DNA from 3 places in the Rhizobium sp. CIAT894 genome. Region 1 is predicted to be linked to each of the others. Evidence: riboswitches for the same ligand, from Rfam matches in the RefSeq annotation. Region 1 holds a riboswitch; each other region holds the start of a gene.

Evidence for each region. Region 1 has a riboswitch for cobalamin ahead of RHEC894_RS13430 (ABC transporter substrate-binding protein). Riboswitches for the same ligand answer to the same signal wherever they lie in the genome.
Region 2: another riboswitch for cobalamin. It lies ahead of cobU (bifunctional adenosylcobinamide kinase/adenosylcobinamide-phosphate guanylyltransferase); the one in region 1 lies ahead of RHEC894_RS13430 (ABC transporter substrate-binding protein).
Region 3: another riboswitch for cobalamin. It lies ahead of bluB (5,6-dimethylbenzimidazole synthase); the one in region 1 lies ahead of RHEC894_RS13430 (ABC transporter substrate-binding protein).

Annotation. Positions count from the first base shown of each region.
Region 1 covers NZ_CP020947.1:2,694,302-2,698,120, reverse strand. The annotation lists gene blh (bifunctional sulfur transferase/dioxygenase Blh) at 1-973, shown strand, start outside; cobalamin riboswitch at 1,235-1,491, shown strand; gene RHEC894_RS13430 (ABC transporter substrate-binding protein) at 1,665-2,681, shown strand; gene RHEC894_RS13425 (iron ABC transporter permease) at 2,687-3,718, shown strand; gene RHEC894_RS13420 (ABC transporter ATP-binding protein) at 3,715-3,819, shown strand, end outside.
Region 2 covers NZ_CP020947.1:2,565,112-2,568,930, reverse strand. The annotation lists gene RHEC894_RS12745 (chloride channel protein) at 1-271, opposite strand, end outside; cobalamin riboswitch at 495-891, shown strand; gene cobU (bifunctional adenosylcobinamide kinase/adenosylcobinamide-phosphate guanylyltransferase) at 1,190-1,714, shown strand; gene cobW (cobalamin biosynthesis protein CobW) at 1,719-2,768, shown strand; gene cobN (cobaltochelatase subunit CobN) at 2,773-3,819, shown strand, end outside.
Region 3 covers NZ_CP020947.1:2,425,413-2,429,231, forward strand. The annotation lists gene RHEC894_RS11995 (DUF2865 domain-containing protein) at 204-1,295, shown strand; gene bluB (5,6-dimethylbenzimidazole synthase) at 1,326-2,015, opposite strand; cobalamin riboswitch at 2,057-2,244, opposite strand; gene RHEC894_RS12005 (MFS transporter) at 2,419-3,819, shown strand, end outside.

The sequences.
Region 1 (3,819 bases):
CTACGCGCTGGGCGAGGTGCTGGATGGGCGCATGAAGGCCGGGGATGTTCAAGCCTTCGGTCAAAACCTCGGCTTCGATCTTGCCGGCGCACGCCGCTGGCTGGAGAAGCGGGCAGGGCAGGCGCCCGCGGTGAAGGCCTTCTTCGAACCTCACACATGCAGCGTGCAATATGTCGTTTCCGATCCCGCGACGAAAGGCTGCGCCATCATCGACCCGGTGCTCGATTTCGACGAGATGTCGGGGGCGACGGGAACTTCCAACGCCGATGCCATCCTCGCTTATATCGAAAGCGAGGAACTGGCGGTCGAGTGGATTCTCGACACGCATCCGCATGCCGATCATTTCTCCGCCGCGCACTACCTCAAAGGAAAGACCGGCGCACCGACGGCGATCGGCGCCCATGTCACCGACGTCCAGGTGCTCTGGAAGGAAATCTACAACTGGCCGGCACTCGAAACCGACGGCTCGCAATGGGACCGGCTGTTTGCCGATGGCGACACTTTCGAGATCGGCGGGCTTAAAGCCCACGTGATGTTCTCGCCCGGCCATACGCTTGCCTCGGTGACCTATGTCATCGGCGACGCCGCCTTCGTGCACGACACTGTATTCACACCGGATTCCGGCACGGCGCGCACCGATTTTCCCGGCGGCAGCGCCAGCGCCCTCTGGCGCTCGATCCAGGCCATCCTGTCGCTGCCCGAGGAGACCCGGCTCTTTTCCGGCCACGACTATCAGCCTGGCGGCCGCCACCCGCGCTGGGAAAGCACGATAGCCGCCCAGAAGCGCGCCAATCCGCATATATCAGGCATCGACGAGGCCGGCTTCGTGGCGTTGCGCCAGGCGCGAGACCGTACGCTGCCGAAACCGAAGCTGATGCTGCACGCGCTGCAGGTGAATATTCGGGGAGGCAGATTGCCGGAGCCGGAGGAGAACGGCCGGCGGTATCTGAAGATCCCGCTGGATGCGTTGTAGGAACGCGGGGGAGCAGCGCTGCGGCGCGTGCTTCGAGGCTTCGCCCTTGCGGGCTGCGCACCTCAGCATGAGGGGCGTTGGCGGATGCCGCGCCCGCGATAGCTGGAACTGAGAAGGCGGCGCTAACGCTTACGAACGCCGTATCCTGAGGAGGCGAGGATGCTGGCATTGCACCGGCCAACAGCGCTCCCCGTTCCGTCGCCATTTCTCACCCACCCCAACCCTATCCCCGCAATAATCATTGACGTCGCCCAGGCCGGCGACGTAACTGGGTGTGACGGTTCCCTGAAGATGACTCCAAGGGGATTAATAGGGAACACGGTGAGGACGACCCAGTAGGGACCGAGACCGTGGCTGCCCCCGCAACTGTAAGCGGATTGTCGATCATCTCAGCTGTGGCCAGCGACCGGCCATCTCTGAAGGGCTGATAGCCCCGCCACTGCGATATATCGCGGGAAGGCGGATGAAACGACGGATATCCGCAAGCCAGGAGACCTGCCGTCAATCACGATCCAATCAACCGGGCGGGGATGCCCGGACAAGGAGCAGACATGATTGACCTTCTGAACCTTCGCCGAATTCCGGCATGCATCCGTCTCGATTGGGCCTCCTGCGGTTAGCGCACGTCTCAGCGTGCCTTCGGCCGCATGTGCGGCATAACCGTACTTTTTCCCTTCAATCGAGGTTTTTCATGCGCCAGATTCTCGCCACCATGACATTTGCCTTCGGGCTGATCGGCCTTGCGGCACCGAGCCTTGCCGCCACCCAATATCCTTTGACCATCACCAATTGCGGTCAACAAGTAACGTTCCAGAAGGCGCCGTCGAAGATCGTTTCGATCGGCCAGGGCATGACCGAAATTCTCTTCTCGCTTGGCCTTGCCGAGAAAATCACAGGCACGGCCGTCTGGGTCGGTCCGGTGCTGCCGCAATATGCCGACGCCAACAGCAAGATAAAGCGTCTTGCCGACAATGATCCGAGCTTCGAATCCGTCGTCGGGCAAGAGCCCGACCTGGTGGCGGCCGAGTTCGAATGGCATGTCGGCGCGCAGGGCTCGGTCGGCAAGCGCGAGCAGTTCGAGGATCTCGGCATCAACACCTATCTTTCGCCGGCTGATTGCGTCGCCAAGGTCAACACCGATGGCGGCGACGGCGTGCGCAAGGAGCTGTTCACGATGGAGCTGATCTATCGTGAAATCGCCGAACTCTCTGAAATTTTCGACGTGAAGGAGCGCGGCGATGCGCTGATCTCCGAGCTGAAGAAGCGCGAGGCCGATGCTGTGGCTTCGATATCGGGCGCAGCGGGCAAGAACCTGCCGGTCGTCTTCTGGTTCTCCAGCAAGGAGGTCAATGGCGACGCCTTCATTGCTGGCAAGAACAGCGCGCCTGCCTATATCCTGAAGACGATCGGCGCCAGGAATGTCGTCACGACCGAGGAGGAATGGCCGCTGGTCGGCTGGGAAACCATTTCCGAGGCGAACCCCGCCGTCATCGTGCTCGCCACCATGGACCGGCGCCGCTACGCCGCCGACGATCCCAAGGTGAAGATCGATTTCCTCCAGAACGATCCTGTCGTCAAGGAACTGGATGCGGTCAAGAACAAGCACTTCGTGATGATGGACGCGCAATCGATGAACCCGACGATCCGCACGATCGACGGCATCGAGACATTGGCGGAGGGCATCAAGTCCTTCGGCCTGTCGCAGTGACGGCAATGTCGGTCAGGCAGCAGGGATGGTGGGCGCTCGGCGCGCTCACCATTGCTGCCTTCCTTCTTCTCGGGCTGATGATCAGCCTTGCCGTTTCGATCGGCGAGATCGCGATCCCGCTGGCGACCACAGCGGAGGCGGTCTCCAACCGGCTGTTCGGCACGCAATTCGAACTCAGCCGTATTCACCAGGGCATCGTTTGGGATTATCGGCTGAGCCGGGCACTGGTTGCTGCCAGCGCCGGCGCGTCGCTCTCGCTCTGCGGCGCCGTGCTGCAGGCGCTGCTACGCAATCCGCTGGCCGAACCCTATGTGCTCGGCATCTCCGCCGGCGCCTCGACGGGGGCTGTCTGCGTGATGATCCTCGGCTTCGGCTACGGTGTTCTCGGCCTGTCGAGCGGCGCCTTCATCGGTGCAGTCGTCGCCTTTTTGCTGGTCGGCTTCCTGGCGACGGGGGTTGGGGGAACCGGCGAGCGCATCATCCTGTGCGGCGTCGCCGGCTCGCAGCTCTTCAATGCGCTGACCTCTTATATCGTCACGACATCGGCGAATGCCGAGCAGGCGCGCGGCATACTGTTCTGGCTTCTGGGTTCGCTCAGCGGCGTGCGCTGGCCGGATGTCTATCTCTCGGTGCCGATCGCGCTTGCCGGTTTCCTCATTTGCATGGCGCATGTCCGGGCGCTCGACGCCTTCGCCTTCGGCACGGATGCCGCCGCCTCGCTCGGCATTGCCGTGCGCCGCGTCCAGATCCTGCTGTTCGGCCTGACGGCGGCGATGACGGCAAGCGTCGTCAGCATGGTCGGCTCGATCGGGTTCGTCGGCCTGGTCATTCCGCATGCCGCCCGCTTCCTCGTCGGACCGGGGCATCGGCGGCTGCTGCCGGCAACGGCGCTCGGCGGCGCGATCTATATGGTCGGCGCCGATATCGTCTCTCGCATCATCATCCCGCAGCAGGTGCTGCCGATCGGCGTCGTCACCGCGCTCTTCGGCGCGCCGGCCTTCGCCGTCATCCTCTATCGCGTGCGGAGGAGCGCATGAGCATTACGATCGACGCGGTGAGTTTTGCCGCCGGCGACACGGTCATCGTCAATGGCGTCAGCCTGACGGTGGCAAAGGGCAGGGTGCTCGGCCTGCTCGGG
Region 2 (3,819 bases), 130 kb from region 1:
TGCCGCCGGCGACGGGGGCAGCGAGCAGCAGCAGCTTGTCGTCGATGGCAGACGAGCTCAGCCTTTCATCGTCTGATATGCCGAAGACCAGCTGGTGCAATTCATTGGAGACGAAGCTCATGGCGGTGACGGCAAGGCCCGAGGCGATGCCGACGATGGCGCCCGCGAGCGACAGGCCGACCTCGCTGCGTCGGGTCAGCGCACGCAGCCGCTCCGGATCAAAGAAAATACGCAGCGCGCGCAGACGGCGCCGATCCAATTTCATAAGCATGGCTAGACAACTAGGCGGGGAGAGACCCGGTCAAGGGCGGTGGCGCAGTCCGCTTGCCGTGCAATTGCGGCGAAAAGCCGGCGTGAGGGTCAAATATTTATGACGTAAGCCTCTGATAAAAGACGATATTTCTGGTGGAGTAAGTCGTGTTTGGGTGACCATTCCACCTTGCCGGCGGTTTGCCGGCCGCCAAGGCCGGTTGACTTCACCCCCGGGCTTGCCTAACCATCCCTCAACGGATGGTTCCGGATCGGTGTAGCGCCCTTCCGGATGAAAAGGGAATGTGACGGGGCGGACCCAAGCCGGGCGCCTTCATCACAGCCGACCCCGCGACTGTAGAGCGGTCAGGGTCTTCCATCCGGCATCGAGCGCTTCCGGCCGACCCTTGCAATGGCGCAGGCGGGCCGGATGGGCGACATGCCGGAAAAGCCACTGGACATGCATGGTGATCAACCGGGGTCGGACGCCTCTATCTCTACGAATCGTCCACCTCTTCACCGATGCGGCCGGGAAGGCGAGGCAGATCTGCTGGCACGATCAGGGGCGACCGGTGTCCGGTCCGCCCCGATCGCGGCCGATAACCGCGAGCCAGGAGACCTGCCATTCGTGCCGGGCGAGGAGCCCACCCTTGGGCAAGAGTCCCGCTGCCAGCACGGAGGTTGTTTTGGCTGAACGATTGAATTCGGTGCGGCCTGGTGCGGTGCGCATGGATTTCCCCTTCTCCCCCGCGGGGAGAAGGTGGCCCGAAGGGTCGGATGAGGGGGGCGGACGGCGCCCCCGTCATTTTGCCCTTCGCTTGTGCTCAGTGCATTCGCGGCTTCGCCGTTCACCCCCTCAACCGCCTGCCGGCACCTTCTCCCCGCTGGGGAGAAGAGGGATGTGGCACCGCCGCGCCCTCTCTAGCGGGGGCGCTGGCGTATGACGATCGCTTCCACCAACACCACCTTTATCCTCGGCGGCGCACGCTCCGGCAAATCCCGCTTCGCCGAAAACCTTGTCGTTTCAACCGGCCTCGACCGCCACTATCTCGCGACCGGGAGGGCATGGGACGACGAGATGCAGGCGCGCATTGCCCAGCACAGGGCCGACCGCGGCCCTTCCTGGACGACGCATGAGGAGCCGCTCGATCTCGTCGGCAAGCTTGCCGCCATCGACGGCGAGGGGCGTATCGTGCTGATCGACTGCCTGACGCTCTGGGTCACCAATCTGATGATGGAGGAGCGGGATATGACAGCGGAGTTTACAGCGCTCGCTGATTTCCTGCCTGACGCGAAGGCGCGGCTCGTTTTCGTTTCCAACGAGGTCGGCCTCGGCATCGTGCCTGACAATCGCATGGCGCGGGATTTTCGCGATCATGCCGGCCGGCTGCACCAATCGATCGCGGCGAAGGCCGCCGAAGTCTATTTTATCGCGGCGGGCCTGCCGCTGAAAATGAAGGGTTAAATCCATGAACCAGCAGAAGATTCCCGCAACCGTCATCACCGGCTTCCTCGGCGCCGGCAAGACGACGATGATCCGCAACCTGCTCACCAATGCCGGGGGCAAGAAGATTGCGCTCATCATCAACGAGTTCGGCGATCTCGGTGTCGATGGCGAGGTGCTGAAAGGCTGCGGCGCTGAGAACTGCACCGAGGACGATATCATCGAGCTCACCAATGGCTGCATCTGCTGCACCGTTGCCGACGATTTCATTCCGACGATGACGAAGCTTCTGGAACGGGAGCAGCGGCCCGACCATATCGTCATCGAAACCTCGGGGCTTGCCTTGCCGCAGCCGCTGGTGGCCGCCTTCAACTGGCCCGACATTCGCACCCAGGTGACCGTCGACGGCGTCGTCACGGTGGTGGACAGCGCGGCTGTTGCCGCCGGCCGCTTCGCCGACGACCATGATGCCGTCGATGCGCGGCGCGCCGAGGATGAATCGCTCGATCACGAAAGCCCGATCGAGGAGTTGTTCGAGGATCAGCTCACTTGCGCCGATCTCATCGTGCTCAACAAAACAGACCTGATCGACGTCGCCGGCCTTGGCCGCGTCCGTGACGAAGTCGCTTCCCGCACCGCGCGCAAGCCGGTGATGATCGAGGCGAAAAACGGCGAAGTGCCGGCCGGCGTCCTGCTCGGCCTCGGCATCGGCACGGAGGATGATATCGCCAACCGCAAGTCGCATCACGAGCTGGAGCATGAGGACGGCGCGCCGCACGATCACGATGAATTCGACAGCTTCGTCGTCGAACTCGGCGCCGTTGCCGATCCAGCCGGTTTCGTCGAGGCGCTGAAAACAATCATCTCGACGCATGACGTGCTGCGCCTCAAGGGCTTTGTCGATGTTTCGGGCAAGCCGATGCGCCTGCAGCTCCAGGCGGTCGGCAGTCGCATCGACCATTATTTCGACCGCGCCTGGGGCCCTGGCGAAACGCGCGCCACGCGCCTCGTCGTCATCGGCCTGCACGAAATGGATGAGGGCGCGGTGAGGGCGGCGATCGAGGCGCTGGCGTAAACCCATGCATCTGCTTCTGGCCCAACAGGGAACGATCAGCGACGGCGAGGAGGCGATCGACCTTGGGCAAACGCCGGGCGATATCCTGTTCCTGTCGGCTGCCGACAGCGAGCTTGCGGCAATCGCTGCGGCTCATGCCGGTGGGGCGATCGGCCATACATTAAGGCTCGCCAGCCTGATGAGCCTGAAGCATCCGATGTCTGTCGATACCTATGTCGAGCGCACGGCGCGCCACGCCAGGTTCATCGTCGTGCGTGCGCTCGGCGGCGCCAGCTATTTCCGCTACGCGCTGGAGGCGCTGCATGCGTGTGCGGCTCGCAATGGCACGCTGATTGCTGTGTTGCCGGGTGACGCCAGGCCGGATGCAGGGCTGGCGCCCTTTTCGAATATCGCCTCCGATGATCTCGATGCGCTCTGGGCCTATCTGATCGAGGGCGGTGACGCCAATGCGCGCGCCTTTCTCGATTATGCCGGGGCGATGCTGTCGGGCGAGGAGAAGCCGGCGCCGGCGGTGCCTCTGATGAAAGCCGGTATCTGGTGGCCGGGGCGGGGGCTGATCGGGGTGGAGGAATGGCGGCGGGTTGCCGGTTCGCATGTCGCGCGACCTTCGTGCGTCGAACGTGGGATGCCCCCCTCTGTCCTGCCGGACATCTGCCCCCTTGTGGGGGAGATGTCCGGCAGGACAGAGGGGGGTATGGTAGCGGAGGAGCGATTTGAACCCCCGACAATCGCCATCAGCTTCTACCGCGCCCTCGTGCAGAGCGGCGAAACCCAGCCAATCGAAGCGCTGATCGAAGCCTTGCAGGCGCAGGGTCTCAGGCCACTGCCGGTTTTTGCCTATAGCCTCAAGGATACCGTCTCGACCGGCATTCTCGAAAGCGCGTTTTCGGCGTTGAAACCCGATGTCGTGATCAACACGACCGGCTTCGCCGTCTCGGCACCCGGCGCCGATCGGCAGCCGACGGTGCTGGAGGCGAACGGGGCTGTGGTGCTGCAGGCGATCCTGTCGGCCTCGTCGCGGGATGTGTGGGCTGCTTCCTCGCAAGGCCTG
Region 3 (3,819 bases), 270 kb from region 1:
TGAATCGTCCGCCGAGTCAAGCATTGACGTCAGCTAGCCCCTCCCCACCTCCCGTAACGGAAGATGCCCGCAGCCGCTGGAAAAAATCGCGAAAATGCGCTAAGAATTTAGCTGAGCTTCTTAAGAGAAACACGCTAAGAGAAACCACGCGGCGAAGTGACGTCGCATCGATCTTCGACCGCATGCTCATTCCGGGACGAGCCGTGAAACGCCGAAACCTCTCTCTTGTCCTTCTTCTTGCGTTGGCATCGCCCGCCGCCGCGCAGTCCAGCGCTATCTGCAACGACCTGCGCGGCCGCCTCGCGGACCTGCCGCGATCGATCGGCAACGGCAACGGCCCGGAAGCGCGCCAATATTCCAGCGCCATGGCCGAGCAGAACCTCGAGCTGCGCAAGGTTCGCAACGATCTGCGCAGCTACGGCTGCACCTCGGGGAGCATGGTCGTGATCGGCGGCGAGAATGCCGATTATTGCTCAGAACTCTCGCAGGCAGAAGCCCGGATGATCGACAATATCCGCTATCTCCAGGATCGGCGCGACGAACTGCGCAGCCAGGGCGATGACGGCGCGCGCCGGGAACTGATGGCCGCTCTGGAGCGCAACGGCTGCAACAGCGAAAATTTCTATGCGCCGTCCGAACGCAGCGCCGACGATCCCGCCCCCAGCATCGAGGAACAGGCGATGCGCGGCGACACCTTCATTCCGCTCGGCGGCGGTGGAGAGGTCGATCCGCGTTACGGCCTGCCGCGGGCGGATATGCTCTCTCCCATCAGCACCATGTGTGTGCGCAGCTGCGACGGTGGCTTCTTCCCGATCAGCTCGAACGCCACCTCGGTCGATTTCGGCCGCGATGCCCAGACCTGCGCCAAGATGTGTCCCGGCATCGAGACCGAACTGTTCTATCGCGACGTGACCAGCACCGAAGCCTCGAACATGATCTCGGTCGCAACCGGCACGCCTTACAGCGCCATGAAGAACGCCTTCGCCTACAAGAACCGCTCGCCCGGCGAAAAGTCCTCCTGCGCCTGCAATCTCACCGCCTATTACGATGAGATGCGCGGCAAGCAGACGTTAAGCGAACCGCCGCAGCAGGGCTCGATCACCACCATCCGCACCAATCCGCCGGTAAAAGATACTGCGGCAGCAACAGCCCCGCAGCCATCCGTTCCCGATCGTCCCTATGACCCCGCACAGAACAAGGTCCGGCAGGTCGGCCCGCAATTCCTCGCCGGCGATCAGGGTTCGATCGACCTCGCCAATCCGGCAACGCCGGGGCCGCAGCCGCAACAGCAGTGATTGGCCGAGCCGGGTTCGAAGCGACGCCGTTCAGCGCTCGCTCCGTCCCCAGCCGTCGTGAAACACGAGTTCCTCGAGCGGCAGCCGCTGCCGCCAGCCTTTGACGGAAAGTTCCGGCTCGTCGTAGAGCCGATCGACGAAACCGGCGCAGAGCCAGGCGACCACCTCGACATGCTCGGGTATGCCGAGAATGGTCTTCAGGTCGCCTTCCCGAAAGATACTGACCCAGCCGATGCCGATCCCTTCGGCGCGGGCCGCAAGCCAGAGATTCTGGATCGCGCACACTGTCGAATAGCTATCCATCCTGGGATTGTGCGTGCGCCCCAGCACCACGCTGCCGCTGCGGGTGGGATCGCAGGTTACGCATATGCCGAGCGGCGCCTCGACGATGCCTTCGAGCTTCAGGGAGCGGTAGGCCTGCCGCCGCTCGCCCTCGAACATCAATGCCGCCTCCTCGTTGGCCTTGGCAAAAGCCTCCCGGATGCGCGTTCGCACAATTGGACTTTTCACCAGAATGAAATTCCACGGCTGCATGAAGCCGACGGAGGGCGCGTGATGGGCAGCCGTCAGCAGCCGCGCCACGACATCGTCGGGCAAGGGGTCGGGCAGGAACTGGCTGCGCACGTCGCGCCGCGTCATGATCGCGTGATAAACGGCCTCGCGTTCGGCCAAGGAAAAACCGGACGCCACTGACAGGGCATCCTCATCAAAGGGTCGCATCGTCAAATCCCCAACAACGCAACCGCCCGCCGTCCGCGCGGGTTGGGTCTATCTTGGCAGGCCGGTCTTCTGACTTGGCGTCATCCGTCTGCCGCAGCCTTCCCGGCAAAAGCCAGTGGCGTAATGATGCGGCAGGCGTCGGCCTTACAGCGTTGGGCACGTTCCGGTCTCGCACCGGATTCCCGATTCTCCCGCCTCACCGGCGGGCACCTGACGGCGCATCTATTTCAGGAAACGGATGCCGCGGCAAGCCGAAGCGCAATAGCGAGCCCCACCCGCGGCGGTTTGAAGCGGCTCGAAAAACCCCTTCATCGATCGTTTCTATGGCCTTATCACCGCCGAAGGCGTATGCACGATGCAGTCCCTCGCAGCATCCCGGTTGCCCGTGCCCCGCCTGACGCCCATGATCCTCGCGGTCGCCCTGTTCATGGAACAGATGGATTCGACCGTGATCGCCACCAGCCTGCCGGCCATCGCCGTCGATATCGGCACGTCGCCGATCGCGCTGAAGCTTGCCGTCACCAGCTATCTCGTGGCGCTGGCGATCTTCATTCCGATCAGCGGCTGGATGTCGGATCGTTTCGGCGCACGTAACGTCTTCCGTCTGGCGATCTTCGTCTTCATGATCGGCTCGGTCGCCTGCGCCTTTTCCAATTCCATCGCTGCCTTCGTCGTCTCGCGCCTGATCCAGGGAGCCGGCGGCTCGATGATGACGCCTGTCAGCCGCCTGCTCCTGGTCCGGGGAACGCCGCGTCATGAACTGGTCGATGCCATGGCCTGGCTCACCATTCCCGCGCTGATCGGCCCGATCATGGGGCCGCCGATCGGTGGTTTCCTCACCACCTATCTCACCTGGCACTGGATCTTCTGGATCAACGTCCCGATCGGCGTCGCCGGCGTCATCCTCGTCACGCGTTTCCTGCCGGCAGTCGAGCCGCGCAGTCCGCGGCCGATGGATTTTCCGGGCTTCTTCCTCTGCGGCATCGGCTTTTCCGGCTTCGTCTTCGGCCTGTCGGTCATCAGCCTGCCGGCCGTGCCCGTCATCTACGGTTACGTCACGGTGGCAATCGGCATTCTTGCCGGCCTCCTCTATCTCCTGCATGCCCGCCGCGCCGCCTATCCGCTTCTCGATCCGAAAATGTTCCGCTACCCGATGTTCCGGGCGGCGATCCTCGGCGCCTCCAATTTCCGTATGGGGCTCGGCGCCCTGCCCTTTCTGATGCCGCTGATGCTGCAACTCGGCTTCGGCCTGACGCCGCTGCAATCGGGCTCGGTCACCTTCGTCAGCGCGCTCGGCTCCATGGGGTCGAAATTCGCCGCCTCGCGCACCTTCAATGCCTTCGGCTTCCGCACTGTCATATCGATCACCACTTTGCTGGCGGCCATCTTCCTCGGCATCAACGGGTTCTTCACCGCTGCAACGCCGCTGCCGCTGATCATGGCCTGCCTGCTGATCGGCGGCCTGTTCCGCTCCATGGCCTTTTCGGGCGTCAACGCCATGGCCTTCGGCGATGTCGACGATGCCGACAGCAGCCAGGCGACCGCGATCAATGCCGTCGCCCAGCGCATCTCGATGGCGATGGGTGTGGCGATTGCCGGCGGTATCCTCGAAATTTCGAGCGGTTTTCACGGCGGCAGGCTGCTGGTTTCGGATTTTCACATCGCCTTCTTCAGCGTCTCGGCAATCTCGGCGCTGGCCTGCATCACCTTCCTGCGCCTGCCGCGTGATGCCGGCGCGGAACTGACGACGCGCCGCCGCAAGCATCGCCGGACCGAGCCCGAAGAGGCCATGGCGGAAAACAGC